Regions from separate parts of the Desulfotomaculum defluvii genome, predicted to be linked through region 2. Evidence: predicted binding sites of a transcription regulator. Region 2 holds the regulator's gene; each other region holds the start of a gene.
What was found. The regulator HrcA, encoded in region 2, represses chaperone genes, less so after heat shock. The targets are predictions, from matches to a motif close to TGTTAGCACTCNNNNNNNNNGAGTGCTAACA.
Positions count from the first base shown of each region.

Region 1: groES (co-chaperone GroES) is a predicted target of HrcA. The motif match lies at 9,412-9,442, and genes of this name have one in related genera.
Region 3: ACYQ03_RS15250 (YueI family protein) is a predicted target of HrcA. The motif match lies at 2,424-2,454, and genes of this name have one in related genera.

Region 1 covers NZ_BAAHYV010000006.1:466,854-477,578, forward strand. The annotation lists gene ACYQ03_RS04965 (phenylacetate--CoA ligase family protein) at 1-1,094, shown strand, start outside; gene ACYQ03_RS04970 (ACT domain-containing protein) at 1,120-1,551, shown strand; gene ACYQ03_RS04975 (5-formyltetrahydrofolate cyclo-ligase) at 1,682-2,272, shown strand; gene hemZ (coproporphyrinogen dehydrogenase HemZ) at 2,269-3,744, opposite strand; gene ACYQ03_RS04985 (hypothetical protein) at 3,885-4,064, shown strand; gene ACYQ03_RS04990 (molybdopterin molybdotransferase MoeA) at 4,113-5,342, shown strand; gene ACYQ03_RS04995 (molybdopterin biosynthesis protein) at 5,368-7,302, shown strand; gene ACYQ03_RS05000 (winged helix-turn-helix domain-containing protein) at 7,311-7,688, shown strand; gene fdhD (formate dehydrogenase accessory sulfurtransferase FdhD) at 7,817-8,605, opposite strand; gene ACYQ03_RS05010 (MogA/MoaB family molybdenum cofactor biosynthesis protein) at 8,705-9,193, shown strand; gene groES (co-chaperone GroES) at 9,498-9,782, shown strand; gene groL (chaperonin GroEL) at 9,836-10,725, shown strand, end outside.
Region 2 covers NZ_BAAHYV010000007.1:38,944-49,668, reverse strand. The annotation lists gene mtaB (tRNA (N(6)-L-threonylcarbamoyladenosine(37)-C(2))-methylthiotransferase MtaB) at 1-791, opposite strand, end outside; gene ACYQ03_RS07275 (16S rRNA (uracil(1498)-N(3))-methyltransferase) at 805-1,548, opposite strand; gene prmA (50S ribosomal protein L11 methyltransferase) at 1,552-2,478, opposite strand; gene dnaJ (molecular chaperone DnaJ) at 2,702-3,820, opposite strand; gene dnaK (molecular chaperone DnaK) at 3,901-5,751, opposite strand; gene grpE (nucleotide exchange factor GrpE) at 5,808-6,386, opposite strand; gene ACYQ03_RS07250 (TCP-1/cpn60 chaperonin family protein) at 6,402-7,970, opposite strand; gene hrcA (heat-inducible transcriptional repressor HrcA) at 7,994-9,037, opposite strand; gene hemW (radical SAM family heme chaperone HemW) at 9,357-10,493, opposite strand; gene ACYQ03_RS07235 (hypothetical protein) at 10,484-10,711, opposite strand.
Region 3 covers NZ_BAAHYV010000008.1:3,534-14,258, forward strand. The annotation lists gene hcp (hydroxylamine reductase) at 1-415, opposite strand, end outside; gene ACYQ03_RS15245 (NAD(P)/FAD-dependent oxidoreductase) at 960-2,393, shown strand; gene ACYQ03_RS15250 (YueI family protein) at 2,507-3,097, shown strand; gene ACYQ03_RS15255 (amino acid permease) at 3,146-4,549, opposite strand; gene ACYQ03_RS15260 (DUF169 domain-containing protein) at 4,841-5,623, shown strand; gene ACYQ03_RS15265 (undecaprenyl-diphosphate phosphatase) at 5,661-6,446, opposite strand; gene ACYQ03_RS15270 (TerC family protein) at 6,638-7,318, opposite strand; gene ACYQ03_RS15275 (heparan-alpha-glucosaminide N-acetyltransferase) at 7,554-8,246, opposite strand; gene ACYQ03_RS15280 (DUF1540 domain-containing protein) at 8,447-8,602, shown strand; gene ACYQ03_RS15285 (NAD(P)/FAD-dependent oxidoreductase) at 8,793-9,989, shown strand; gene ACYQ03_RS15290 (PilZ domain-containing protein) at 10,096-10,425, opposite strand; gene ACYQ03_RS15295 (sigma-54 interaction domain-containing protein) at 10,565-10,725, opposite strand, start outside.

The sequences.
Region 1 (10,725 bases), on a different contig from region 2:
GGGACACTTATCCCTTTGGTTTGTTTGCGGTACCCCGTAGTGAAATTGTACGGATGCATGCCTCTTCAGGAACCACGGGGAAACCCATTGTGGTGGGTTATACCAAAAGGGACCTAGAAACTTGGTCTGACCTAGTGGCCCGTTGTATTACGGTGGCTGGTGGAACCAAAGAAGATGTGGTGCAAAACGCATACGGCTATGGTCTTTTCACCGGCGGTCTAGGAATTCATTATGGTGCTGAACGTCTCGGGGCAACCATTGTGCCGATTTCAGGAGGCAATACAGCACGTCAGATTATGCTCATGCAGGATTTTGGCACAACAATTTTAACCTGTACACCCTCCTATGCCCTGTATTTGGCTGAGGAGATTCATGCGGCTGGTGTTGATCTGAAAAACCTGCGGCTTAAAGCTGGTATCTTTGGTGCGGAACCCTGGTCTGATAATATGAGGATACAGTTAGAAGAAAAACTAGGAATTAGTGCCCATGACATCTATGGTTTGAGTGAAGTGTTGGGACCAGGAGTTGGTGTAGAATGCTCTTGTAAAAATGGACTGCATATTTTTGAAGATCATTTTATCCCGGAAATTATTGACCCTAAGACCGAGCAACCTGTTCCCTACGGACAAAAGGGTGAGCTAGTATTTACCACTTTAACCAAAGAAGGTTTCCCCGTCATCCGTTACCGCACTAGAGATATTTCAGCCCTTCACCCAGAAAAGTGTGCCTGTGGCAGAACCCACCTGCGCATGGAGCGCATAACTGGCCGAACAGACGATATGCTCATTATCAGAGGGGTAAATGTATTTCCATCACAAATTGAGAGTGTATTGCTGGAATTCGGCGAGACAGAGCCCCACTATCTTCTAGTAGTAGACCGCAAAGCTGGAATGGATGATCTGGAGATACAAGTAGAATTATCCCAAAAAATGTTTTCTGATAAGGTTGCAGCCCTGGAAGTTCTGGAGAGAAGATTGCGGCAGCGGATATTAAGTGTTTTGGGTATTTCTGCAAGGATAAGACTGGTAGAACCAAAATCTTTACCCAGAAGCGAAGGTAAGGCCAAAAGAGTTATCGATAAAAGGGAGTTATAAACTTTAGAAAGAAGGGGGTATTAGTTTGCGAGTACAGCAAGTATCCATTTTCTTGGAAAATAAGAAGGGACGGCTAGCCAATGTGACGGAAGTGTTGGGAAGGAATGATATTAATATTCGCGCCCTTTCCATTGCAGACACTACGGATTTTGGTATTCTTCGATTGATTGTTAACAAGCCTGAATTGGCCTATCAGGTTCTAAAGGCTGAAGGGTTTACCGTTAGTTCCACCGATGTTATTGCAGTGGAGGTTACTGATCAACCCGGTGGCTTAAGCCAAACTTTACGCCTCCTGGAAAAAGCAGAAATTAATATTGAGTATCTATATGCCTTTGTTACTCAAAGTTCCAGTGCAGCTTTAATTGTTTTCCGGGTAGAGCAGGTTGATGAAGCTATTAACGTATTAAAAGAAAATGGCGTCAATGTAGTACCAGGTGAAAAGGTATATCAAATTTAAATAAAAATCCTCCCTCAGGGAGGATTTTTCCAATGATAGCCATTAGCTATTAGTCTTTAGCCCGTTAGCCTAAAACCCAAAAGTCAACAGCTAATAGCTAAAAGCTAATGGCTAATAAAGAGGTATGATGATGGATAAAGATAGAATCAGAAAACAGGTATTAGAAGCCCGTGGCAATCTCAGTCAAGGGGAAGTAGTTGATAAAAGTAACAGTATTACAGAAAGGTTGCTTTGCTGTAATCTTTACCAACTTGCCAGGACAATCATGGTTTACTTAGACTTCCGCAATGAGGTTAAGACTGACAGTTTAATCAAACATGCCCTAGGTACTGGAAAGCAGGTTGTGGTTCCTGTGGTCAATACCCAGGACCGCTCCATGATATCATCTCTCCTTGTGAATTACCCGGAAGACCTTACCAGCGGTTCTTATGGGATTTTGGAGCCTGCCCCAGATAAAGTTCGTCCTATGGACCCCAGGGAGATTGATTTGGTTATTGTGCCGGGGGCAGTATTTGATTACCAAGGTAACCGGATGGGTTATGGCGGAGGATACTATGACCGTTTCCTACCTCGTCTTAGAAAGGATGCTGTGGCACTGGCCTTGGCCTATGAATTTCAAGTTAGGCAAGATTTTGCAATGCTTATGGGCCAATATGATCAGCCTGTTCAATATATTGTTACAGAAAAACGAATTATCCAGTGCCAGAACTCAGTACTTTAGGCATTGGCTAATTCCCCGATATGCTGCAGCTTACGAGCAATATATTGATCCAGCCGCTCCACATACTGTCTGGGGTCCTTGGCATTATATTCGTTTACCAGGGTAAAGGTTTCTGGGTCCACCCACTTGGAACCAGCACCAACCCCTAGACCAATAATGGTTTGACGTTCCTCGATCATTTGAATGTTGTATATACATTCATGACCGGGCAAGGCATAGCCGATGTTTTCCAGATTACCAACCATTTGTTTCTGTCGGTACATATAATAAGGCTGTTGACCAAGGACTGCTGCCCCCCTAGCAGTTTCCTGCCACATGGCTACAGCCTCCTCGGCCTGTAACAGGGGAAATTCGGCCAAACGCTGTTTTAATATTGAAGCGCGTTTAAGTGCCAGTGCATGGACTGTTATATTTTCCGGTTTAAGCATTAGTACACTGTTCATGGTTCGAGCAACATCCTCAACTGTTTCTCCGGGCAATCCAATTATTAGATCCATATTTAAAGTAGGAAAAGAATATTTTCTGGCTGACTCAAAGGAGTCATAAATATCCTCAACGGTATGGGCGCGGCCGATTATGTCCAGGGTTTTTTGGTTCATGCTTTGGGGATTGATGCTCAGTCGATTTACTCCTGAATCGGCAAGCAGAGCAAAAACGTCGTCATTTAAGGTATCGGGACGACCTCCCTCCACAGTAAATTCCAGGGTATGATTAGTTTTTAGATACTGCTGGATGGCCTGCAGTAAAAGCTGAAACTTATCATAATTTAGGCTGGTAGGAGTACCACCACCCAGATAGATGCTTTGCACAAGTAAGCCCTGGGATTTTATAGCTTCTCCAATAACTTGTATTTCTTTTAGCAGTGCCTTTAGGAAAGGGTCCACCATATCCCGGTGACGTTTAATGGGATAGGATGGAAAGGAGCAGTAAAGGCATCTAGAAGGGCAAAAAGGAATACCAATATAGATTGCGATTAATTTTTTGGTTTGTTCCTTTGATAAGAGAAATGGTCGTTGGATCCCTGCGACAGAGGTGATTAGATTTGCTTTATCCTGCCTCAGGGCATAATTATTCTGCAAGTAATTCTTTACTAATTCTATGTCCCAACCAAAATCAAGTAGGCGGTGAACCACTTTAGTGGGACGAATGCCAGTCATGATACCCCAGGGGGAGGGGTTGGTTCTACTATAGGAAACCAAAAGTTTATATACGGCCATCCGAGCCAGGCGTTTTAGTTCATTTGGGCTTTCCTCCGGTGTAATTGGCTGACCTTCTTCTCGTTGGGCTAAGGATACATCCTTGGCAAACAGTTGGGCCTCAGCAAAAAGTTCTTCTAAATTACCTAGGTTCAAATGGAGGGAAAAATCCCCTCTATCTTCAGCCACCAACTCTGCACCGGGATAAAATAACCAAATAATGTCTTGGATAGTTCCCCTGTATTCAAAGGCGATGTTTGAAAGGCCAATGATCAATTTTCTCTCTCCTTTTTGACAAATTACGGCACCGTTATGTAATAATCAACATAACACTTGCTGGAACAGGCAGGATATTTTGACATTGCATTGTAATAATAACACAAATAGACTCCATTCCAATAAGAGGGGAGATTAACATGAACGAACAAAAGGAAAAAGTTTTACAGAGTGTTAAAGAAGTAGCAAAGGATGGCAAGATTTCCTGTACAGCTGCTAGAAGGATCGCCAATGATAATAATGTACCACCGAAGTTTGTGGGAGATATCTGCGATGAGCTAAAAATAAAAATTAAGGCCTGTGAATTAGGTTGTTTCTAAATGCAGTCAAGGTAAAGGGCCACTCTTTTTACACTTGGAGGAATGACTTTGGAATTATTTAAAGTACTAACAGTTCAGCAGGCTCGCACAGCCGTAGCCTCCCATTTGCCTGCTTGGCATAACGAAGAAACTGTAACACTTCTGCAAAGTTTAAATCGAATATTAGCGCAAGACATTACTGCTCAAGAAGATGTTCCCGGGTTTGACCGTTCTACCATGGATGGCTATGCCCTACGAGCCAGAGATACCTTTGGGGCTTCTGAGAGCCTGCCCTCCTATGTGGATGTGACCGGGGAGGTATTGATGGGTGAAGAGGCCATGGGACCAATTGGGTCTGGGCAAGCTTGGTCCATTCCCACTGGAGGCATGCTACCTCCCGGAGCTGATGCAGTGGTCATGGTGGAATACACAGAGGAGCTTGATGAGAGAACTATTGGTGTTACCAGGCCGGCAGCGCCAGGAGATAATCTGGTACGGCGGGGGGAAGATGTGACTAAAGGTGCTGTGGTATTAACCGCAGGGCATCGATTACGCCCCCAGGATCTAGGTATATTAGCAGCAGTGGGTGTTACGGAAGTAGTTGTTCAAAAACCAGTCAAGGTGGGCATTTTATCTACGGGTAATGAGCTAATCACACCAGACCAACCCACCAGTCTAGGAAAAGTAAGAGACATTAATTCCTATACTCTATATGGACAGGTTTTAGAAGCAGGCGGACGACCTACACTATACGGAGTTATTGAAGATAATTTTGATTCTTTGCAACGGGCAGTGTTAACTGCTCTGAGGGAAAATGAGATGGTGCTCATTTCCGGTGGCAGCTCTGTAGGTGCCAGAGATGTCACAGCTAAGGTCATTGAAACCCTAGGTAGCCCAGGGCTATTGTTTCATGGTATTGCCATTAAGCCTGGTAAACCTTCCATTGGAGCTGTAGTGGACGACAAGGTTGTTTTTGGCTTACCCGGTCACCCTGTCTCAGCCATGATTGTTTTTGATTTATTAGCCAGACCTTTAATCCAAGGAGCAACTACCAGAGATAGCAGCAGAAATTACCCTTTGCGGGCTGCTATTACTAGAAATATTCACTCTGCCACCGGGCGCGAAGACTTTCAGAGGGTTAGTCTGAGGCGGCTGGAAAATGGCACTATCGTGGCAGATCCAGTACTAGGCAAATCCGGTCTCATTAGTACAATGGTGAAGGCCGACGGCGTGGCCCATATTCCCCTGACTAAAGAAGGGGTAGAGGCCGGCGAATTGCTTGATGTTTGGCTTTTTTAGCATAGAAGAATAGGAGATTAAGCTGATGAGAAATAAACGTGATGTATACCTAGATGATCGTCCGTGGGAAGAGGCCCTAGAGGGGTTGCTCAATCACCTTAGGGAAAAGGGATCATTGGTCCCCTTAGAGCCTGAGGAGATTAATACTGAGGAAGCATTGGGACGGGTTACCGCAGAACCTATTTTTGCCTTTAATTCCTCACCTCACTACAATGCTTCAGCTATGGACGGCATTGCAGTGGATTCCGCCGTCACCTTTGGTGCCTCAGATGCTTCACCTAAACTCATTCGATTAGGGGAGAAGGCACAGGTGGTGGACACCGGAGATCCTATCCCGGCCGGATGTGATGCCGTTATTATGATCGAGGATGTTCACTTTGTGGAGGAAGAAGTATTTGAAATTACCTCTGCAGCAGCCCCCTGGCAACACGTGCGGGCCATTGGGGAAGATGTTGTAGCCACAGAGATGATACTGCCCGCCAACCATAAAATTCGGCCCATGGATATCGGGGGAATCTTGGCCGGTGGGATTGGTAAAATAAGAGTTCACCGCAAACCTAAGGTGGCTTTATTGCCTACGGGAACAGAATTAGTTCAGCCGGGAGGCGATATAAAGCCAGGTGATATTGTTGAGTATAATACACGAGTTTTTGGTTCTTTAGTTCGTACCTGGGGCGGTGAACCCCTGCGTTGGCCCATTACTATTGATGATTGGGGTAAACTCAAACAATCGATTCTTGCGGCAGTGGCGAAGGCAGATATTGTAGTTATCAATGCCGGATCTTCGGCCGGGCGGGAAGATTTTACCGCAGAGTTAGTACGTGAACTGGGCACACTGTTAACCCATGGTGCAGCCATTAAGCCAGGCAAACCTGTTATCCTAGGTGAAATCAATGATAAACCTGTAATTGGTGTACCGGGTTATCCGGTATCGGCCTATTTAGCTATGGAGTTATTTGTTCGTCCCATTGTCTTCAAAATGTTAGGTGCGGTACAGCCCAATCCAGTCACTGCGGAGGCCATCATTTCTCGTAAAATGCCATCTCCAATGGGAGTGGAGGAATTTATCAGGGTAAAGATGGGTCAGGTGGGGGAGAAATTGATAGCCACCCCCATCTCTAGGGGAGCAGGAGTCATCATGTCCCTTGTGAGGGCGGATGGTATGTTAAGGGTGCCCCGTCTTTCGGAGGGGTATCGGGCAGGGGAATCCGTCAAGATCGAACTGATGCGCCCTCTGGAGGAAGTTCGCCAGACTACAGTGGTCATTGGAAGCCATGATATGACCTTGGACATTTTAGCTAACCATCTGCGCAGAAGGTTTCCGGAAGCCAGCCTTTCCAGTGCCAATGTTGGCAGTTTAGGAGGTCTTTCAGCCTTAAAACGGGGTGAATGCCATTGCTCCGGGACCCATTTGTTGGATGAGGAGACAGGTGGTTATAATGTGAGCTATATTCAGAGATTGTTGGGTGATCGCCCCGTGGTCCTGGTCAATCTAGTTTACCGTCAGCAAGGCCTAATGGTGGCTAAGGGTAACCCCTTGAATATTCAAGGTTTAGAAGACTTAGGTCGAGAAGGAATACGTTTTATTAACCGGCAACGAGGAGCGGGTACCAGGATATTGTTGGATTACCGCCTCAAGCAATTAAATATTGATCCGGATACTATTTATGGTTACACCCGGGAGGAATATACTCACATGGCCGTTGCAGCGGCTGTGGCCAGTGGAGCTGCTGATGCCGCACTGGGTATCTTGGCAGCGGCCAAGGCATTGGAGCTAGATTTTGTCCCGGTGGTGGAAGAACGCTATGACCTCTGTATTCCAGGTGAATATTGGGAAACACCATATATCAAACGTTTGCTAGAAGTAATTGCAACCACAGAGTTTAGACAGCAGGTAGAAGCCCTGGGTGGCTATGATTTGCGGGATTGCGGCGGTGTTATGTATCGTCAAGGAATCTAGGAGGAAGTATGAAGAAGAATGACCCGGAAAACCTGAATCAGCCTCTAGAAGAACATTTTCAACCAGGTTGTAAAGTATGGTTGAAAATGGGGGAGACGGATTTTGGAGATGGGCTCTATTATCTTCTTTTGAATGTGCAACGTTATGGGTCCATATCCCAGGCAGCTAAAAGTATGGGCATGTCTTACCGTGCTGCCTGGGGCAAAATAAAAAAGGCAGAAAAAAACTGGGGATTTTTGCTTGTTCAAACCCAAGTGGGGGGAGACTCAGGTGGCGGTGCCACACTGACACCTGAAGGAAGTAAACTGGTCAAGTGTTTTGGAGAGTTTCGCAGAAAGATGGGAAAGGTTAGTCAGGAGATTTTCAACCAGTGTTTTGGGGAGTAGCTATTAGCTGTTAGCCATTAGCCAATAGCAATTAGCGGTTAACCCCTAGACCTTTGAGAAAGTAATAGGAATACGGTTTAAGCTTGGTTTGCATGAATTAGTAAAAAACTGGGGTAGGTTTTGACTACCTACCCCAACACCCGCTCTGGATAAGTATAGACATTCATGCGTTCTCCTTTAGCAAAACCCACCACAGTAATACCTAGTTTTTCAGCCATTTCTAGGCCTAAATCTGTGGGGGCTGAGCGGGAGATGATTACTGGTAATCCCATTTTACCAATTTTAATAACAATTTCTGAAGAGACTCTACCGCTAAAGACAAGAATTTTATCATTTAAAGTAATACCATCTAAAAAGGATCTACCAAAGATTTTATCCACTGCATTATGACGTCCCACGTCTTCATAAAAATAAATAACCTCTGTGGGATTACATAGAGCAGCGTTATGAACGCCCCCGGTTTCTTTAAAAAGTTGGGACATCTCTTCTAAGCGATCAGATAAATCCCATACTTGCCCTGGGGTTACCAATATATTGGTAGACACCTTATTCATGCTTTTTGCATCATTGACAAAGTAAAAGACAGGCCGTCCACGACCGCAACAGGTTGTGATGTTTCTTTTTAAAAACTTGGACTCTGTTTCTATACCTGGTGCATCCAGGTAAACTACCCCGTTTTCTTGATCAATTCGTAGGTCTTTTATTTCATTTGGTGACTGTAATAGTCCTTCCGAGCAGAGAAATCCAACGGCCAATTCTTTAATTGCCTGGGGAGAACATACCATTGTAACAAACTCTTGATCATTTAAAAACAGTGTTATGGGTACTTCTCGTACAAGGGAGTCTTCAGTAGTTATTATTTTGTCACCTTTAACGCGGATAATTTTAGTTGTTGTTTTGTTTATTTGCCAGACCATTTGATAACCTCCTAGAAGGTGAAGGAAAATTCTATACCTTTATTGTACCTTAATGCTACCAATGTGTGAAGATTAGATCAAAACTGAGGTGAAGATATAATGTACAAAATAGGGATCGTAACCATGAGTGATAAGGGGTCCCAGGGACAAAGGGAAGATATCAGCGGTGCCACAATAAGAGATATGGTCAAGGAGCTAGGATCTGTTGAACAATATCGTATAGTACCTGATGACCTAGAAGTTATTAAAGACACCTTAATTGAATTTGCCGATGAAAAGGGTTTGGATTTGATTCTCACTACTGGCGGAACTGGGTTGGGACCTAGGGACAATACACCAGAGGCTACCCTTGCTGTAATAGATAGGCAGGTGCCTGGACTAGCAGAAGCCATTCGAGCTGAGAGCTTGAAAAAAACACCAAAGGCTATGCTTTCAAGGGCTGTTAGTGGCACTAGGGGTAAAACTTTAATAATAAACTTACCTGGTAGTGTTAAAGGAGTTCGGGAGTGTCTGGAGGTTGTTTTGCCGGTGTTACCCCATGGAATAGAAATATTAACTGGTCGTGGGGGAGAATGCGGACAATCATAAAAAACTAAATTTTGTAAAAAAAATTGCATAAAATATCCTGGTATATGGCAACAATATCTAATAGGGGTTGTAATAGGCAAGAACCTATGTAAATGTAATGTAGAAGGAGAAATTAAAAGGAAAATATCCGTATTCTGGATTATACAAGCATAATTGGATTTATTTGTTTGACGGAGTATTTGCTTTTAAATTTCTTGTTCTATATTATATTTATTAGGTGTTAGCACTCAACACTGATGAGTGCTAACAGAAGAGCTTACCCGTTAATTAAAAAACCTTAATATTTTACAAGGAGGGGTTTTTTGTGATTAAACCATTAGGTGACAGGGTAGTAGTTAAGGCACTGCCCCAGGAAGAAAAAACTAAAAGTGGTATTGTACTACCTGATACTGCAAAGGAGAAGCCCCAGCAGGGTGAAATCGTGGCTGTAGGCCCTGGTCGTCTGCTGGAAAATGGTCAGCGTGCTGCCCTAGATTTAAAGGCAGGGGATAAGGTGTTTTTCTCCAAGTATGCTGGCAATGAAATTAAACTGGAAGAAGAAGAATATTTAATCCTGCGTGAGATGGATATTCTGGCTGTTATTGAATAATTTTTTCTTTGTACTTACTCAGTAATTTTAGATTCTTAAGGAGGTTATAAACCTTGGCAAAAGAAATTATCTTCCGCGAAGATGCTCGCAGAGCACTAGAAAGAGGCGTTAATGCTCTGGCCGAAGCTGTTAAAGTAACCCTCGGCCCCAAAGGTCGTAACGTAGTAATCGAGAAAAAATTTGGTGCTCCTACCATTACCAACGATGGTGTTACTATCGCCCGTGAAATTGAACTGGAAGACCACTTTGAAAATATGGGAGCTCAATTAGTCAAGGAAGTAGCAACTAAAACCAATGATGTTGCCGGTGATGGCACAACCACTGCTACTGTTTTAGCTCAAGCACTGGTACGTGAAGGTCTCAAGAACGTAGCTGCCGGTGCTAACCCCATGATTATTAAACGTGGTATCGAAAAGGCTGTTGAAAAGGCTGTTGAAGAAATTAAAGCAATGGCTAAGCCCATCGAAAGCAAAGAAGCTATTGCTCAAGTTGCAACCGTTTCTGCCAACGATGATTCTATCGGTAACCTGATTGCTGAAGCTATGGAAAAAGTAGGTAAAGATGGTGTTATCACCGTTGAAGAATCCCAAGGTATCGGTACCAATTTAGAAGTAGTTGAAGGTATGAACTTCGACCGTGGTTATATTTCTCCTTACATGATCACTGATACTGATAAGATGGAAGCAGCCCTGACTGATCCCTATATCTTAATCACTGATAAAAAGGTTTCCTCTGTACAAGAACTTCTGCCTGTTTTGGAAAAGGTTGTACAAACCGGCAACAAGCCTGTACTGTTGATTTGCGAAGATCTGGAAGGCGAAGCTCTGGCTACTTTGGTACTGAACAAACTTCGTGGTACTCTAAATGTAGTTGCCGTAAAGGCTCCTGGTTTTGGTGACCGTCGTAAGGCTATGTTGGAAGACATCGCTATTCTGACCGGTGG
Region 2 (10,725 bases):
CTTTGCAGAGGAATATGCAAATGACGGCAAACATTTGAGTTTTCTGCTACGGAGTTAATAAGGGCATCATTTATATCATGTGGTTCCACAGAGCCTAGACGAAGTCTCACAAGTCCCGGCAATTTTGCCAAACGATCTACTAGCCAGCCTAAGTCAATGTGCTTGTCTGCAAAATCTTGCCCATAGGCACCAATATGAATACCAGTTAAAACAATTTCTTTAAAGCCTTGTTCAATAAGTGCTGCCGCAGAACTGATTACATTATCAGGTATACGACTGCGCACAGGTCCCCGGGCATAGGGAATAATGCAATAGGCACAAAAGCTATTACAGCCCTCTTGTATTTTTAAAAATGCTCTAGTTTTGCCCTGTTCTGTGGGAACAGGAAGTTCTTCAAAACAATCTATTCCCATAATATCCCTAACGGCATTGACGGGGCCTTTTCCCCTAGCGTAGGCCTCCACCAAATTCACCATTTTGCTTTTATCCTTTGTACCTACAACAAGATCAACACCAGGAATTTCTAAAACTTCTCCTGGAGATGTTTGGGCATAGCAACCAGTTACCGCAATAACTGCCTCAGGATTCTGTTTGGCAGCCCGACGAATAATTTGCCTTGATTTACGATCCCCCATGTGAGTAACAGTGCAAGTATTAATCACATAAACATCAGCATGTTCCTCAAAATCAACAATTTCATAACCCGCTTGCCGAAATAAATCTGTAATGGCAGAGGATTCATACTGGTTCACTTTACATCCAAGGGTATAAATGGCAGCAGATTTTGCCATATTGGAAACCTCCTTAGCCCAGTTCACCAAATTGGTACAGGACCATTGTTAGAGCTGCTGGACCTGCTGTTTCTGTACGCAAGATACGGCTGCCCAATGTAACAAGATGAAACCCCTTTTCTTTTATATGCAGGGCTTCTTCATCCTCAAAGCCCCCTTCGGGACCAATAAAAATGTATACCTCTGGTGGTGCTAAGGGTGTTTGTCGAAGAACTTCCCCCAGGGATTTAATCCTTTCAGCCTCCCAAGGCATCAATACCAAGGCATCAGGGGGAATGTGCTCAAGGATGGTATTCCAGTCACTTAAACTGTGTACCTCGGGTATTACACTTCGACGACATTGTTTGGCTGCTTCCATGGCCACTCGCTGCCAACGTTCATGCCTTTCTACCGACTTCTTTGGATCCAGTTTGACAACCGAACGTGCAGCAGCTAGAGGAATGATTCGGCTTACTCCCAATTCAGTGCACTTTTGGATAATTGTTTCCATTTTGTCACCTTTGGGTAGGCCTTGCACCAGTGTTACCTGAACCTTTGGTTCAGCAGCAACTACCTGCTGTTGTAAAATTTTGCATTGGATTTCCTGTTTGTCAATTTCAACAATCTCCGCCAAATAAACATTACCCCGACCATCTAACAGGGTTAGGGAATCACCAACTACCATCCGTAGAACCCGGCTGATATGTTTTACATCGGGACCACTGATAATAGCAGTATCACTGTTAATTTGTTCGGGTTGGATAAAAAATCGGGACAAACTTTATCCCTCCAAAACACAAAGATAGGAAACCCATTCCCCGTCTTCTTTCCGTTCTAACACTCTAAATCCGATTTGTTCTAATTTCTCACGAACTTCTTCGGCACGGAACTGAATAATACCAGAGGTAATGAAATACCCACCTGTTTTTAAAATCCGGAGTACATCTGGTGCCAGCATAATAATCACATTGGCCACAATATTGGCAATCACAATATCAACCTTATTATTTATTTTGTCCAACAGGTTACCATGAAAAACTTCAACAGTATTTTCTACTCCGTTGCGTTCCACATTTTCCTTTGCTACTTTGACAGCAACTTCATCCAGATCCACGGCTAATACTATGGCCGCTCCTAGTTTAGCCGCTGTGATGGCGAGAATTCCTGTACCCGTACCCACATCTGCCACGTTATCCCCAGCCTGAACAATTCTTTCCAGATATTCCATACACATGGTTGTGGTTGGATGATTGCCACAGCCAAAGGCCATACCAGGATCCATTTCCAGAACAATTCGCGGTTGTTCCGGGGTATAATCTTCCCAACTTGGTTTAACTGCCAACCTTTGGCCAATCTCCACAGGCTTATAATATTTCATCCAGGCTGTGGCCCAATCCTCTTCGGCCACAGGATGACTTTCAAAGACAGGTACTGCTGGCAAAGGCAGGCCTGTTAAACGTTCCTGCAAAAGTACCAGCTTGTCCTCTAAATTTGGTCCTTCGGGCAGGTAGGCCTTAACAATGGGCATCGGCCTATTAAGAACCTCCGGGTCAAACTCGTAATGATCCCAAATATTTGCTTCTATGTATTTATTAATTAGGGCAGGGTCCTCAATGACAACCCCACCAGCACCCAAATCATCAAATATATTACTTACCATGTCAATACCTTCATGGGGAACATGGACAGAGATTTCCAGCCAGATCAATGGGAGTTCCTCCATTCTTTGTAGTGCGACAGCGGGGACGGTTCTTAGTGTCGCATTATCACAGTTTTAAGGGCTATTCTCTGGTGTCTAGCTATTAGTAATTTGCTGTTTTGAGAAAGTTATTATGCGACACCAAGAACCGTCCCCATTGTCGCATGCAGCTAACAGCTAATGCGACAGTGAGAACCGTCCCCGCTGTCGCAAAAAAGCTGATGGCTATATTCTACCCTTTAAACGCATCCTTCATTTTCTCAAATATATTTTTCTCCGAACCCTTTGGAGTTTTTTCTCCACCTACTTTGGAAAACTCTCTGAGTAGTTCCTTTTGTTTTTCATTCAGCTTAGTGGGTGTTACAACTTTTACACGAACATGCTGATCACCGCGACCGCTGCCATTAAGGTAAGGAATACCTTTTCCTCTGATACGGAAAATAGTACCTGTCTGTGTTCCTTCCGGCACTTTCAATTCAGCACTACCATCCAGGGTAGGCACTTCAATATTATCACCCAGGGCTGCCTGAGCAAAGGATAGTTCCATATCACAGACAACTTCGTTGCCTTCCCTACGGAAAAATTTATCCGGCCGCACCATAATATACACATAAAGATCCCCCGGTGGACCACCCCTTAGACCTGCCTCGCCTTCACCTGTGAGACGGAGACGGGAACCCTCATCTACACCAGCAGGAATTTTGACGTGAATATTTTTGGTTTTCCTGATTTGTCCAGCACCCCGGCAAGTGGGACAAGGTTTTTCGATTATTTTTCCAGAGCCATGACACTTATCACAGGTCCGACTTTGCACTATCCGACCAAAGGGAGTATTTGATGCATACTGTACCTGTCCTGAGCCATGACAGGTACCACAGGTTTTAGTATTACTACCCGGTGCGGCCCCAGATCCACCGCAGGTATCACAACTCTCAGTGCGGGGAATTTGAATGTCTCTTTCTACACCAAAGGCAGCCTCTTTAAAGGATATTTCCATGTTAAACCGTAAATCACTGCCCTTTTGGGGGCCGTTACGTTGTCTTCCCATTCCCCCAAAGAACATATCAAAGATATCATTTATTCCACCAAAGTCACCGAAACCACCAGCACCAAAACCTTGACCATCGGTGGCAGCATGACCAAATTGGTCATAGGTCGCCCGCTTTTCACTATCACTTAGTACTGCATAGGCCTCAGCGATCTCTTTAAATTTTGCTTCCGCCTCTGCTTTATCTCCCTTGTAGGCATCTGGGTGGTACTGCCGGGCTAGCTTGCGGTACGATTTCTTAATTTCATCCGCAGAGGCACCTCTGTCAACACCCAGCACCTCGTAATAATCTCGCTTAGCCATGATTCACCACCTTATATTCATAAATTACAGGGGAATCGAGATTCCCCTGTAATTAACACTCTATAGTATATGATATGTTACTACTTATTGTCATCCTTTACTTCGTAGTCGGCATCCACAACATTATCCTTTTCAGCTTGTGCGCCGCCACAGCCTCCGCCAGCACAACCACCTTGACCAGCATCCTGCTGGGCCTGCTGTTGCTTGTAGATATCTGCGGTTAATTCATGCAGGGGCTTAGTTAGTTCTTCTAACTTATTCTTCATTAAATCGATATCGTTGCCGTTCATGGCTGTACGGAGTTCCTCAATGGCTTTTTGTACTGCCTCTACCTTATCTTTTTCAGCTTTATCTCCCATATCCTTAATGATCTTTTCAGCTTGATAAATCATGCTGTCTGCCTGATTTCTAACTTCCACTGCCTCTTTACGCTTTTTATCTTCTTCAGCATATTTTTCAGCATCATTAACCATTCTGTTAATCTCATCGTCAGACAGTCCACCGGTACCGCCAGTAATGGAGATGCTTTGAACAGTTCCTGTTCCCATATCCTTGGCCGATACTGAAACGATACCGTTTACGTCAATATCAAATTTTACCTCAATTTGAGGTACACCACGGGGTGCTGGAGGAATACCGGACAGTTGGAATCTACCTAATGTTTTGTTATCTGCAGCCATCTGACGCTCACCCTGCAGTACATGAATCTCTACAGATGGCTGATTGTCAGCTGCGGTGGAGAAAATCTGACTCTTGGAAGTCGGGATAGTGGTATTCCGGTCAATTAACTTGGTAAATACACCACCCAGAGTCTCAATACCCAAGGACAGTGGAGTTACATCCAGCAACAATACATCCTTCACTTCACCAGACAATACTCCGGCTTGGATAGCTGCACCTAAAGCCACACACTCATCGGGGTTAATACCCTTATGAGGTTCTTTACCCAAGAATTTGCGGATAGCTTCTTGAACAGCAGGAATACGTGTAGACCCGCCCACCAACAGGATTTTATTTATTGCACTGGTATCCAGACCGGAATCTGACAGGGCTTGACGGGTGGGACCCATGGTCTTTTCTACCAGATCTGCAGTTAATTCATCAAATTTTGCTCTACTAATGTTGATATCTAAGTGTAAGGGGCCATCGGCACCTACAGAGATGAAGGGCAAGTTAACATTGGTACTAACAACACCAGAAAGTTCAATTTTTGCCTTTTCAGCAGCTTCCTTTAAACGCTGCAGGGCCATTTTATCCTTGGCTAAATCAACCCCAGTTTCTTTCTTAAATTCAGCCACCAGATAATCGATGATACGCTGATCAAAGTCATCACCACCCAGACGGTTGTTACCGCTGGTTGCCTTTACTTCAAAGACGCCGTCACCCAGTTCTAGAATAGATACGTCAAAGGTACCGCCACCCAGGTCAAATACCAAGATGGTTTGGTCGTCTTCTTTATCTAAACCATAGGCCAGAGCTGCTGCAGTGGGTTCATTGATAATGCGAAGAACTTCCAGCCCAGCAATCTTACCAGCATCTTTGGTTGCTTGACGTTGGGCATCACTGAAATAAGCGGGCACAGTAATTACAGCCTGGTTCACTGCCTCGCCCAAATAAGCTTCAGCATCGGCCTTGAGCTTGCCAAGGATCATGGCAGAAATTTCTTGGGGAGAATAATCTTTGCCATCTACGTTAACCTTGTGATTGGTACCCATGTAACGTTTTATTGATTGAATGGTGCGATCGGGGTTACTAACAGCCTGACGTTTAGCAACTTGGCCTACTAGTCGTTCACCCGTTTTAGAAAAACCTACCACCGATGGGGTGGTTCTGGCTCCCTCAGCATTAGGGATAACAACTGCTTCGCCACCCTCCATTACTGCAACACAGGAGTTAGTGGTTCCTAAATCAATACCTATTACTTTTCCCATTGTTTTTTACCTCCTGAGAAAAAATTATCTTTAAATTAAGTATTAAAACTCTCTGTCTATGATGTAGCCACTTTCACCATCGAAGGGCGAATGACTTTTCCCTTTAGATAATACCCCTTGCGGAGTTCTTCCACCACCGTATTTTCTGGTTCGCCGGTGTCTTCAACCTGCATCATGGCTTCATGAATATTTGGGTCAAACTGCTCACCCTTAGCCGGAATTATAGTCAAACCTTCCGTAGAAAGAACTTCATTGAGCTGACGGAAAATCATTTCCACGCCGCTAACAAATTTCTCTCCTCCGTCACCAGCAGAGGTCAAGGCCCTTTCAAAGTTATCAAGAACTGGTAGTAACCCGTTAATGAGTTGTTCAGAACCAAACTTTATCAGGTCCTCTCGTTCTTGACGGGTGCGTCGACGCAGATTTTCAAAGTCTGCCTGCAGTCTGAGAGCCCTGTTGTAGTTTTGTTCAGCCTCCTCAATCTTTGCTTGTAGCAGTTTTTTCAATTCTTCTGGATCATCAGGCAGATTAACTGCAGATTCAGTAGTTTCTTTAACAGTATCTTTAATATCTTGGGGCTGTTCCTCAGTCCCTGTTGCAGTTTCTTGACCGTTCTTGATTTGCTCCTCGGTCACTGTATCACCTCTTTATTATGCTTCCTGCCCGCCACCTTCACCGGCAGGTTTATAATCCTTCATTTTTATAATGGTATCAATACGCAGGATGGCTTCGGCAATTTCACCGGCAGCCTTGATGGCGTGGATTTTCACTAGGGCTGGATCTATGACACCTAATTCATACATATCTGTAATTTCTCCGCTGTCACAATCCACTCCTAAAGAAATTTTACCCTGCTCCGCTTGGGCTGCCAAAACATCACCCAATTTCTCTAAGGGGTTGAAACCTGCGTTGGCCACAATTTGTGCCATGGGACGACGTAGTGTCTCGGCCACGCAACTGATCCCATAGGCAGTCATGCCTCGGGTGCTTTCCCGGGCCCTTTCTACTTCCCGAGAAACAGCCAATTCCAAAGATCCTCCTCCTGGCACCACTCCGCCTTTCATGGCGGCTTGTAGTGAGCTGGCAGCATCTTTGGCAATTCTTCCCCTTTCACCTACCACTTCCTCGGTGGCAGCTCCCACTAAAACCGTGGCCATTGGTTTGCCTTTACCTTCCATAATCCAAACCTGCTCTAACTTTTCATCCACCAGAACTTCTTTGGCATGACCTAGATATTTTTCCAACTCGGTAATGTCTTTTTTCAGGCTGGTTCTCTTAATAATCCTGGCCCCGGTATGTTCCGCTGCTCGACGTAATTCTTTATTGAGAACCCTTTGAACTACCATCATACCCGCATCGGTAAATAATTCTTCGGCGGTATCATCTACACCACGATCCACCAGCACCAGACCTACACCAAGATCAATAATTTTTTGAAGATTTGTTCGGAATTCTTCTTGTAATGCCAGATAGCGTGCAAAACCAGACTCGGTACTGAGGGCTTCGTCCTCAATTACTTCCGGTTCTAGGGCATCATCAATGACGAGAACCTTTAAATTTTTTAACTGGCTGGGCATTTGTTTGTTCATGGTTTCTTTATTGATAATAACGCCCATGAAAACCTGATTATTTGCCCCTTCCTGGGATATAATTGTATCGGAAAGTCTAAAGTTTCTTTCAACTAGTTTTTCTTTACCAATTAAACGGGCGGCTTCTACTACCAAATCTGCAATATCTTGATGTTCTCTACCCGCCACTAGAGCCACTTGTTTAAGCCAAGGATGATCTATATTATCTAAAGGTACAGCTTGTTGTTGCATAACCTCCAATGCCCTTCTAACACCAGAACGGATACCTTCAATAACTCGGGCCACTGGAACTCCTTTAACCACCTGTTCAACACCAACACTAACCAAAGCTCCAGCCATCACTGTGGCTGTGGTGGTTCCATCACCTATTTCTTCCTGCTGGGATTTAGCAATATTAATTACCATACGAGCTGCCGGGTGATTAGCCTCCATCATGGTTAAAATGGTAACGCCGTCGTTAGTAATGACCACTTCACCAAATTTATCAACCAACATGGTATCCAAACCCTTTGGTCCAAGGGTTCCTTCAACAGCCGCAGCAATGGCCCTGACAGCATTGGAATTGGTTAAAAGAGCAGCTAATTTTTCATTAATCTCGGCTCCTTGGCTTGCCTGTTGTTTAAGACTCACAGAAACGGTTCCTCCTTACTCCATCAAACCTGCCCTTTTAGAATACGATCAAGTGTTCTGGATAGATTACGTGACATGCAGTCAACAACTGTGACGGCCCTGGCATAGTCCATCCGGGTAGGTCCCAATACACCGATGGTTCCCAATATTTTATCTCCCACTTGATAGGTGGCAGTTACCATACTACAATCCTGAATTTCCTGGCGAATGTTTTCCTTGCCGATCTTAATGGTGATTCCTTGACTTTCCTTTGGATATTCAAGGATATCCTTAAGCAAGTCTCCCTGTTCTAGTAATGAAAGAAGTACTTTTACCCTTTCAACATTATGGAACTCAGGTTGGTTTAGAATATTGAATACCCCTTCGAGATAGATTTTATCCTCTTTGGCTGGGGTAATTCCCTCCTGCATCAGCTCAATGGCCAAATCGAGAATACTACGATGTTTGGACAGTTCAAAGTAAATTTCTTTGATCAAATTAAATCTGATACTGTCCAACGTTTTGCCTTGCAGTTTTTCGTTCAGAACACGGGAAATTTGGTCAAGATCTTGTTGCGTAATGTTCTCCGATACAGACATCATTTGATGATGTACAGCACCGGTATCCATTACCACAATCAATATAGCCTGAGTAGGAGCCATTAGTACCAACTGCACATGTTTATACGCACTCATGCCAAAGTTTGGCATTTGAACCAGCGCCGTATAATGGGTAAGCTGAGCCATCATTCTGCCGGTGCGGTTCAGAATTTCTCCTACTTCACGGACTTTATTTTCATAACCACGCCTAATAGTTCCTTCTTCTTCCTCACTAAGCTGTTCCCGTTGCATTAAGCAATCCACATAGTAACGATAACCTAGATTGGAAGGTATGCGACCAGCTGAGGTGTGGGGCTGTTCGATATAGCCCATTTCCTCTAAATCAGACATCTCATTGCGAATGGTCGCTGGGCTGACGCCTAACTTATATTTACGGGAAATGGTCCTCGATCCTACTGGCTCCGCCGTGTTTACATAGTCCTTAATGATGGCCAACAGAATCTGTTGTTTTCTTTCATCCATTTTCACGTCGGCTCACCCTCCTAGCTTACCCTTACAGGGTGTTAGCACTCTAGTTCGATGAGTGCTAACTTAATTTTAAATTTAGCAAATGGGAAAATATTTGTCAAGGATAGTAGGTTATACCGCAAGCATCATATATGGCCTATAAAGCGGTTTATGACCATTTATAGCCATCAACCGTCTTATGGCCAATTAGCTTTTAGCTTTTAGCTTTTAGCTTTTAGCTTTTAGCTTTTAGCTTTTAGCTTTTAGCAGTTTGACGCGTATGATGTGCGAAGGTTTCTTAATTGCTAATGGCTAAAAACTAATAACTAACAGCTATAAGCTAAACAAACTCAGCAAATACCTGATTCGCTATTGGTAAACCCTTCTCTGTTAATTTAAGATACCCATCCTCGGATTTTACTAAACCTAGTTGCTCCAAATGGGCAATTTCCCTGGCATAAATTTTGTATATCGATAAGCCAAAACGTTTTTCAAAATCTATCATTTTTAAACCCTTTAACATACGCAGGCCCAGAAAGACCGTTTCTTCCATTTGTTCTTTGACAGTTAGAGAAGTTTTTTCAGCCACAGGATGCTGTCCAGTTTTTAGCAATGAAACATAATTATCAATATTCTCTATGTTGCTCCAACGTGAGTGGTCATAATGAGAATGGGCCCCCGGACCAAAACCCAGATATTCCTTGTTATGCCAATAAAGTAAATTATGCTGGCAGCAATATCCGGGCCGGGCAAAATTAGATATCTCGTAGTGTTCATAACCCATCGTCCTTAAAAACTCAATGGCTAACTGAAACATGGCCAAATCATCCTCTTCGGAACAGGCCGGTAATTTCCCTTGTTCAATGGAGCAGGTTAAAGGAGTCCCTTCTTCTAGCTGCAACCCATAGCAAGAGATATGCTCTGGTTCCAGTGCAACTACATCTGTCAGTGTCTGCTGCCACTGGCTAAGGCTTTGACACGGCAAGCCAAAGATCAAATCTAAATTAATATTGTTAAAGCCTGCCTGCCTTGCCTGAGAAACGGCTTCCCGAGCTTGACTAAAATCGTGTATACGACCCAGGATTGTCAGAAGTTCTTGATGGGTGGACTGCACACCGAGGCTGAGACGGTTGAATCCTGCTGCTCTTAATTCTTTAAGATAGGTAAGACTTACTGTGCCCGGGTTAGCCTCAGTGGTTATTTCTGCATCCTTGGCAATAGAAAAGGAACGGTCCAGCCGTTCCAAAATACTTATCAATTGCCCGGACATAAGAGAAGTGGGCGTTCCACCGCCCACAAAGATGCTTTCTATTGATCTATTCTTTACCCCAAGGGTTTCTCGATAAAGTTCAATTTCCAATTCCAGTCCCTGGAGGTATTCTGCCACCTGTTGCTGGCTTAGTGGATAGGAAATAAAATCACAGTACAGACATTTGCGAATACAAAAGGGTACATGAATGTATAAACCTATGGACATGGCTTCACCAGCTTGTCTCGTATTTCCTCGATTAATCGTTGTTCTTGTTCAGGCTTTTGGAGCCATTCCTCTACCACTGGCCAAACCTGGGGACAGCGTCCTTTCGCTCCAGTTAAGGCACGCACTGTTTTATCAACGATCTTACGCTGGTCTTTGGTTAAGGTACCGTGGCCCGCCTTTTCCAAGACTGGTTTTAGATTTTTTAAATAACAGGTCATATTGTCTACCTCTC
Region 3 (10,725 bases), on a different contig from region 2:
GTTTTAATAGTTCTTTCAGGGCCAGTAGATCGTGGCCGGTAACTAAGATGCATTTTCCCTCTATTTTATCAGAGGTAACAGTAACAGGTGATGGTACACCAAGGTTATCCAGGTGAGCCTTGTCCAGCAAATCCATTACTTTGACAGTAGCAGTACCAACTTTAAGAGCCATGTTAATGGTTTCAGCAAGATTAAAGTTTACGTTGGTTAGAGTTGAATATAATGCTTCATGGGTGATGGCATTCACTTCGGGATCAGAGTAGCCAAGTTCCTTTGCGTGGGTAGCGTAAGCTGCAACACCCTTTAAACCAAAGATAATGGTATCCTGTAGGCTGGCGATATTCTCGTCTTTTCCACATACACCAATTTTAGTGCAACCGCCTTTAGGAGTTTGTTCACACTGGTAACAAAACATATTTTTATTCCTCCTTTTATTTGTCGGCGTTAGCCGTGTTTTTGCTTCTTTGTTATGGTCTAATCATACAGAATGTAAAGGAGGAATAATGTGACTGGAATCAATGATAAGGTGTGATATTGATCACGTTTTAAGCAATTTTATTAACTAAAGGAAAATGACTAAATTTGGCGAATTAAAGTAAAAAGGCAAATTCAATCAGGAGGTGAGAAAATGGAAGCTGGAATAATTATGTGTCTCTACATCCTTAGCATGCCCTTTGTTATTTTAGCGGTGGATCGGAATTAGTATTGCTTAACAAGCTTCAGAAATATATAAAGCAAGAAGAACCATGCAGAATCAAAATCTACATGGTTCTTCTTGCTTTATATATTCGATAGATATTACTAAGGCGTAGGTATTGTTAAGATGAATACACCAGAAAATATGGATAAATTTTATGTAATATTATGTTGACTACGTTTTCCATATAAAACATATTGAAAAATTATAGGCAATAATACATAATAAATCTGTTTGGGCAAAATGTAATGGAGGTGTAAGGATGAATCAATATGATGTGATTGTTATTGGAGCCGGTCCTGCAGGTATTTTTACCTGTTATGAATTAGCATATAAAGCCCCTAACCTTAAAGTTTTATTAGTGGAAAAAGGTAAGGATATTTATAAACGGGTTTGTCCCATACTGCAGAAGAAGATAGTTAAATGTCCACCACCTACAGAGAAAAAAGATTATGCCGGATGCAGACCAGCCTGTGCAATTACAAATGGTTTTGGGGGAGCAGGAGCTTATTCTGACGGAAAGTTTAATATAACCACTGAGTTTGGTGGGTGGATGACCGACTACATGGCACCTTCTGAGGTTTTGGATTTAATTAAGTATGTTGATAGCATTAATCTTAGGCATGGAGCTAAATCTTCTACTACCGATCCTGATACCCCTGCTGTAAAGGATATTGAAAAGAGGGGTCTGGGTGCTGGCCTTAAGCTGCTTCGGGCACAGGTACGCCATTTAGGAACTGAGCAGAATTTAGAGATACTGAAAAATATTTATGAATACCTTAAAAATCATATTGACATGAAGTACGAAACAGAGGTAGTAGACTTAATCCATGAACAAGTAGATGGAAAATCGTCTATTAAAGGTATTATTACAAAGAATAACGAAGAATTCCTGGCCAAGAAAATAGTTATTGTACCCGGGAGGGATGGCTCTGAGTGGTTGTCCACCGTGTTTAAGAAAATTGGCCTGGAAATGTTAAGTAACCAAGTGGATGTAGGTGTAAGAGTCGAAACCCTAAACGCTGTCATGGAAGAAATTAATGAACATCTCTATGAAGGTAAATTTATTTTCCGTACTTCAGTTGGTACCACTGTGAGAACCTTCTGCAGTAATCCTGCAGGTTATGTAGTTATAGAAAACCACAGTGGTGTAATGCTGGCCAATGGACATGCATATAAGGATAAGAGCTTAGGTAGTAACAACACCAACTTTGCACTGTTGGTGTCCCATAAATTTTCCTATCCTTTTAATAAGCCCATAGAATATGCCAAAGCCATATCAAGGCTAGCAAATGATTTATCTAACGGTAGTGTATTGGTGCAAAGGTATGGTGATCTAAAAAAAGGTTGGCGGTCAACTGAGAAACGAATAAAAGTAGGTTTTGTTGAACCTACATTAAAAGAGGCTGAACCTGGGGACTTAAGTTTAGCACTACCCTATAATACAATGAAAAGTATTATGGAAATGATTGAAGCACTGGACAAGGTAACACCTGGGATTGCCTCTGAACATACATTACTCTATGGAGTAGAAGCGAAGTTTTACTCTGCTCGCCCCATTCTGACAGCTAATTTTGAAACACAGATTGAAGGGTTGTATGCTGGTGGCGATGGTGCTGGTATTACCCGTGGATTAGCCCAAGCTGGTGCCTGTGGTGTTGCTATTGCCAGAGATATTATTGGAAAACTTGGTTAGATTAAATATGTTCTGGGTACTTATATCATATATAAGTACCCTTTTTTCTTCAGTGCTAAGGCTGATGGCTAGATTTAATTTTAAATCACATACGAAACAGGAGAGGAACCTTAATGAGTGAGGAAATCCATAAAGAAGTCATAAGTTCCTGGTTAAATAAGAATGAGATTGAAAAAACAATTTCAGCGGGTTTAAATGGTCCACCCGAAATAAAGAAGGCAGAGAAAAATAGATACCTTGGTCAGTTTAGGGAAAGGGTTATGAAAATGCTTACCAAGGGTCAGGTGTCCCAACCTGCCACCTACCCAGAAATAGCTGAGGCATTAAGGGATCCACGAAGTTTTAAGCTTATTATTAATGGAGATATACCTGATGTTTTTACAGTAAAATATCAAAAATTAACCAAGCAGTTAGGAAAAAGTTATTCCCTGGTAAATGACCCAGAGTTTACGGGTGAAACCGGACTAATTGTAGTAAGTAAAAAAGCTGTGGATGTTCCAGAAATAGATGTGCCAGATCGGGAGGTACGTTTAAAAGGCTTAGGCATACCACAGGAGCTAATTAACTTAGCCGGGAAAAAGCTTTGCCCAAGATGCTATGCTATGATAATTAAAGTGGCACCTGAGGAGGCTATCAATTATCAAGTTATATCCTGGTTTGATAGTTTAATGGGCGAACGGTGCCCTGCCAGTGGTTTACACTGAAGATACAAGGCCAGGGTATCCCTGGCCTTGTATCGGCTAAAAATTAATTTAAGTTAAGTTCTTATCAAATTCCTCTGTTTTAGCTAATACACTATGAGTCCGACCATAGGCAAAATAAACTATGACACCAACGGTCATCCAGATTAAGAAATTTCTCCAGGTATGGGCTGGTAAATTGCCCATGACGAAGGCACAGAAAATAAGAGCCAAGGGACCAATGATGAAAAGTGCCGGGCACTTAAAGGGCCGTTCCCAGTGAGGTTTTGTTTTGCGGAGTCGCATCACACCAATAATAGACATAAAAAAGGCAAACAGGGTACCAATACTACACATTTCAGCAACAAGATGAATGGGGGTAAACCCACTCAATAGAGCAACAGCTATGCCAACAATGAATGTTACAATATAAGGTGAACCAAATTTTGGATGAAGCCTGCATAAGGAACGTGGAATTAAGCCATCACGGGACATGGCAAAAAAAGACCGGGTTTGGGCGTACATCATAACCACGAGAACAGTTGTTAGGCCAGCTATGGCACCAGTTCCCACCAGTGCAGAGCCCAGGTTATAGCCTAGATTACGTAATACATAGGTGACTGGCTCAGCTGTATCTAATTGTGGATAGGGCGTAGTACCAGTCATTACTGCCGTCACAGTTATATACAATACTGTACATATAGACAGTGAAGCTAGGATGCCAATGGGCATATCATGTCCTGGGTTTTTGGCTTCCTCTGCGGAGGTGGCAATGGAGTCAATGCCAAGGTAGGCAAAGAAGATTACCGCGGCTCCTGTGGCTACACCTTGCCAGCCGAAGGGAAGAAAGGGATCCCAGTTGGCAGGGTTAACCTGTGGACCTGCCAGAAACAAGAAGATAAAGATAGCACCTAACTTGATAAAAACTAAAATTTTATTTAAATTGACACTTTCCCTAGTTCCTCTGACAAGTATCAACATCAAAAATAATGAGATTAATACAGCCGGTAAATTAACAATACCTCCATCGGAGGGAACCTTTGTTAGTGCTTCTGGGAGGTGTATTCCTCCAGAGGCTAAAATGCCAGTAAAATAAGCAGACCAACCGCCTGCCACTGCGCTGGCCCCCACTGTATATTCCAATACAAGACCCCAGCCAACCCAGAAGGCCAAAGCTTCACCCAGTGCTGTATAGGTATATGTATAAGCACTGCCGGCAACAGGGATCATGGCTGCCAGTTCTGAAAAGGCTAAAGAGACAAAGGCTACTGTTAAGCCTGCAAGAACAAAGGATAACATCAGGGCTGGTCCGGCATACTGAGCGGCTGCCACACCGGTTAAAACAAAAATACCAGTACCAATGATTACACCAATACCAATTAATGTAATATCAAAAGCACCTAATGACTTTATTAGACCATGTCTTTTGGACTCTTTGATCATTAATTCAACATCTTTAGTTCGGAATATACTCATAGGTGTGCTCCTTCAAATTTAGTAATTTAACGCAAGTCCCTTCACCAGGAGCTATCGTTCTTATAAAACCACCGTCATATCAGAATTATTATTATAAGAGGATTTGTTTTCTAATGGCCAGTGGCATCAAACATATATTTTAACACTGGCGATGTAGTTTGTAAATGTAAGTGGTCTAATCCTTTAGCATAGCTGGCTACAGTGTTCAAACTAAATACTTACACTAAAGTTTACTATTTTCATATAAACTATTACCAAGTAGAATAGAAGAAAAGGGAAAGAGGTGTTACCGTGCAAAGTAAGATTGCCAAGGCTATTGAGATGAAGTATGTTCCGGTTGGAATTTTACTAACTAATGAAAAACCAAAAGATGCCTTTCAGTTCAAGGAAGGCCGGTGGGGTTGTGTGGCAGCAATGATGGGTGCTGCAGCCCGGGGTAAAACCGTGGTTTTTGATAGGAAAACCTATGGATGTATTGGTGGAGGTACTGGGCTAGGGTTTGGCAACACTTATACTCAGTTTCCCGGAGGTATTGAATATTTTCTTTCCACAGGTAACAAGGATTTCTGTAATAGCGAAATAGGAAAAAATATTGTAAGAAATATGCCTGCACTGGAGCATGGGGAAGGATACATCAAAAACCCTGCATTGGCTAAAAAGTTCATTTATGAATCTCTCCCTATGACTGATGTACCCACTGAATATATTGTTTTTAAACCCTTGGATAACTTTGCAGAAGGTGAAATACCCAAAGTTGTAGTATTTTTAGTAAATCCAGATCAGCTATCGGCTCTGGTGGTACTGGCAAACTATGAAAGAGAGCATAACTTAAATGTGATTGCTCCCTTTGGAGCTGGTTGTCATAGTACTTGTATTATCCCATATAAAGAGGCTGAAGCAGAAAAGCCTCGGGCGGTAATAGGGATGTTTGATATTTCTGCAAGAAAGTGTGTGGATAAGGATATTCTTGCTTTTTCAGTACCCTATAAAATGTTTGAAGAGATGGAAGGTAATGTGGCGGGGAGTTTTTTAGAGAGACATGAGTGGCAAAGAGTATTGGAAAGAAATCGTTAATATATAAGAAAACCCCCATGCAGGGGGTTTTTCTAAATTAAAATTTACCAGTAAACTGTGCTATTAGGATACCAATACCCAAAATCCAAACGTAGATGGAAAATATCTTTAGTGATCCCCGTTGTAGAATGGCCAGCATCCACTTTACCGCAATATATCCAGAAATAGCAGCGGCAATTGTACCAACCAGAAGTGGGACAAATCCAATGGATTCAGCTTGGCCTCCTGCCAGTTTAGCTGCTTGCAGGACCACGGCACCTAGAATAGCCGGTAGGGATAGTAAAAAAGAAAAGCGGGCAGCTGCTTGCTTGTCAATACCCTGGAATAAAGAACCAGCAATGGTTAAACCAGAACGTGAGATTGCAGGTAGGATGGCTGCACCCTGTAGGGTACCAACCATAAAGGCATCCTTAAAGGAAATTTGATCAATACTTTTGGTTCCTTTTTTCTTCATATTATCCGCAATCCACAGAATAGCACCTGTTAGCAAAAATTCCCACCCTACAGTCACCCCTGTCTTAGAGATTTCTTCAAAGAAATCTTCAAAGGTAAGACCAATGATTGCTGTGGGTATGGTTCCGGCGATAATTAGCAAGCTTAATTTGCTAGTGGGCCTTTTAATCATATATACAATGTCGTCCCAGAAAACAACTACCACGGCTATCAAAGTTCCCAAATGCAGCATGGTGTCCAAAAACAAACCTGCCTCAGATAAACCTAGGAGTTTTCGTCCCAAGAGCAAGTGGCCCGTACTGCTAACAGGTAAAAATTCAGTTAGACCCTGAACAATACCCAATATAAGAGCTTTTAACGTTTCTACCATAAGTCACCCCTGATAAAAATATTTTTAATCAATATGCATATTATACCAGACAAAACTTTAAAAGGGTCCCTAAAAAACACTCAGATATATATTACATTGCTACAGAGAAAAACATGCATAGAAAATCCAAGCCGTGGTTTTAGCCACGGCTTGGATTTTATTATGAAGATTTTATTTGACGTGGAGTTCCTTTATTGACAAGTTACGGTTTTTTGTTTGCCCTTTCTTATCTTTCCTGCAACCAGAACTCCAGCCGTAATAGCAAACATCAGTCCGTACTCAAGAAAAACATTTATGGTCATGAATTCAGAAACCATGGGTTCATGTAAAATCATTTTAGCAGCAGTTAGCGCTATGACCCCAGAACCTAAATAAATGATAACAGGAAAACGTTCTATCAACTTTAATAGAATTGTGCTACCCCAAACCATAATGGGAACACTGATAAGAAGTCCAAGAATGACCAGTAGGAAGCTACCGTGGGCAGTTCCTGCTATGGCTAGGACATTGTCAATGCCCATAACGGCATCGGCAATAATGATAGTTCGAATTGCTTCCCAACGATTATCTACGGATTTAACTTGATCGTGGGATTTCTCGTCAGCTAATAGTTTATAGGCTATCCAGACTAACAAAACACCACCAATTAGCATTAATCCAGGTATCTTTAATAACCAGACAACGGCTAGGGTTGCCAATGCACGAATTACTATGGCACCAACTGTCCCCCAAACAATTACTTGTTTTTGATGTTCCTTAGGCACATTCCTTGCAGCCATGCCAACAACTATGGCATTGTCGCCGGCCAACACAAGATCAATAAGAACAATTGCTAATAAGGCTGATAAAAAGTCCAAAGTCAGAAATTCCATTATGCATCCTCCTTTTAAATATTTGCTAAAAAATAGAAAAACGATCTTCCCCAGATAGGTAAAGATCGTTTAAATAGAAAAAGACCTTTACCTATGGTAAAGGTCTTGCTAACAACTACGCGTTGCCAACAAAGCCGGGGTATAGACCCGAAATGACGACTTTGTTGTAAAAGCTACTCCCCTTTAGAGAACATTATTCTTATTACAACCATAATACAGCAAAAGGTCACCTCTGTCAATATTGGTAAAATAGATAAAGAAACAGCAAAAGGATCGGTTGATGGATGAGATAGATAATAAGAGAGTGTTGCCCCAAAAGGATAAAAGGACGTGTTATAGGAGAGTAGGGAAATCTACTGTTTTTATCACAGTACAACAGCTTACCCAGGGCAACACCGTACAAAAACAAACCCAAGTAAGGAATTAAGGGAAAGTAATCTACGGAAAAAAAATCTTGACTGGTAAGCCCCAATGGAGCCAATAAGTTCGTGGAAAGGGTTAAACTTTTAGTCAGAAATCGAGCACCGATGATCACTGTTCCTACGATAAGCAAAACCATCGGAGGCATTGATTGAAAAAAGGGATATAAAAGAATACTAATAGCCAAAAAATGTAAAATACCAAAGAAAATATTGGAACCGGGAACGGCTATTGAGGTAACGATGGTTAATAATATGGCGATAATCAGCAACCTTAACCCTCTTTTTTGGTTGCTTTGGCTTAATGAGGAGCTAACGCCAGCCAGTAGGATAAATAATGTTGAAGAGGCCTTGCCTATTAAATATATAAAACCTTGCTCATAATTTACTGGTTGCCCGTAGAATTCCTTTAAATCATACATCAAATGAAAGAATGACATGAAAATAATGGCTAATCCACGAAGAAAATCCAGTTCCCAAATACGGCCCTGAGGTTTATCAATAAGCATTTCTTCATTTCCACCTGTAAATTTTTTTTAATTATAGTGTTACATTAAAACAAACCTTTTACAAGTAAATTAATTTATGTTGTAAAATTCCATGACAGTAAATTTGTATATCAATGGAGTATTCACTAATATTTTGGGAGAATACAATTACAACTGTTGGTTTAAAATAATCTTGAGCAAAAACAGAGGGAGGGATTTGAATGCCCGGTGTAAGCAAATGCATGATTGAAGAATGTCAATACAATAGTAACCATGAGTGCCACGCCGAAAGCATTGAAGTAAAATCCAGCGGAGATATGAGTGTACAATCTTCGGATGGTACCTGCTGTGAAACCTTCGCACCTCGTTTAGGCTAGTTTTCCAAAAGACTCTTTCGCTTGTCGAAAGAGTCTTTTGAATATTTCTTCCAAGGGATTTTCACTAAACTTGAACCATTACATTTTTATTAAAATTTACGAAGGCATTTATTATATTTTGACCTTAAATTGATTTGACCTTATTATATAAGATAGATATACAGAACACGTAAAACTAGAGGGAGTAATTATGACAAAACGCAATATTGTTGTACTGGGTGCTGGGTATGGAGGGGTCCGAGTCTCCCAAGAATTAAGCAGATTATTATTAAACCATGAAGATTATCAAATTATCTTAGTTAATAAACATGATTACCATACTTTAATGACTCAACTTTATGAGCCTGCGGTGGGAACCAGGAGCTATCATGATGTAATTATCCCATTAAATGAAATTGTGGAAGGATCGAACATTACCCTGCAAACGGGTACAGTTTCAGATATAGATTTAAATAAGCGAATAGTTGTCATTGACGATGCTATAGAAATCCCCTTTCAGTACTTGGTCGTTGCCCTTGGTAGTATGCCGGAGTATTTTGGTATTAAAGGCCTAAAGGAAAACAGTATGAGCCTAACCAGTATTAATGATGCGCAGGTGATTCATAAACGCATAGATTTTTTGCTGGCTCAAAAAAGTAAAGTAAGTAATGAAGAACCGTTACATTTTGTGGTTGGAGGAGGTGGACTCACAGGAGTTGAGTTTACCGGAGAACTAGCTTCCTACCTAGACGAAAAAAGAGAAGAGTACAATCTTTTAGCTGAACAATATAAAATAACCATTATTGAGGGAGCTAAGCAACTACTTCCTGGAATGTCCGAGGAAACTGCGGTTTATGCTAAACAAACCTTAGAGGACCTAGGGGTAGACGTGATTATAGATGATTTAATTACCGAAGTTACACCGGAAAGGATATATTTAAAATCAAGTCCAGAGATAAAGTACTCCTTATTAATATGGGCTGGTGGCATTAGAGGGAATTCCGTTTTATCTAAGTCCGGCATTAAGACGGATAACCGGGGTAGGCTTGTAGTAAACTCTTACTTGCAGTATCTTGATGATCCTTATATCTATGCTGTGGGGGATAGTGCTCTAGTAATTGACCCCGAAACAGGCAAACCAGTCTTGCCTACGGCACAGGCGGCTATTCAAGCGGCTAGACGGGTTGCCCATAATATCTATGCTAATATAAAGGGGCAAGCCCTTAAAGTACATCATCCTGGCCTAATACTTCTTTGCATAACTGTAGGGAGGGGCAGAGGATTGGGGGAAAGTAAAAAATTTCGCATCAAGGGTGTTTCAGCAGCTTTACTGAAAAAATTTATTCCCCTAAAATATTTTTTTAGCATTGGAGGGTTAAAACTCTTAGGTCGTAGGGGAATGAAATGAATATTTAATATAAAATGAGTGCAAAAAGCCCCTGATTTTCTCAGGGGCTAGTTTTTTGCCTATTTATAAGTATGAGGTGATTTTGAATTAAGGGTTAGGGTTTTAACTAGAACTGTGAAATAGCTTCCATTAAAACAGATCTACCATCATCTTTATATAAGTATTCTTTGATTAAGGCAATCTCTTCTGTAGAGATATTTAAAAATAAGGATCCATAACGGTCATCCAACCGCCTTACCACACTAATGGGAACTGAAGCAAAGGGTAAATCAATGATGAAACATTCGCCCACTTTAAGTTCTTTTTCACAGCGAAAAGATAAGCCTGCATGACTAAAAGTCAATACTTTGATACCTTTAATTTTTTCATGATTCTGCATGGATTCCATTTCCACTGACCAGTTTACATTAACTCGCATAACCGTACGTCTTCTCATTTTCCCCACCTCATGATGTTAATTATTATGTTTATGGGTCACAAGCTTTTTAAGGCAATACTTATATAGTATAAATATAAAGAACTTTTAATGCAACAATTTTTTTTAGTTTTTAAAGTTCCAGACCTTGGTGTTTGCGTTATCCATGAGTTCTAATACCAAGCTTATGAATCTTCCGCATCAAGGTGCTATAATTGATCCCTAAGATATCTGCTGCCTGATGCGTATTGTAACTGGTTAGGGCTGCTAGAATGACCCTCCGCTCTGCTTCATCAACCACATCCTTTATGGGACGAATCT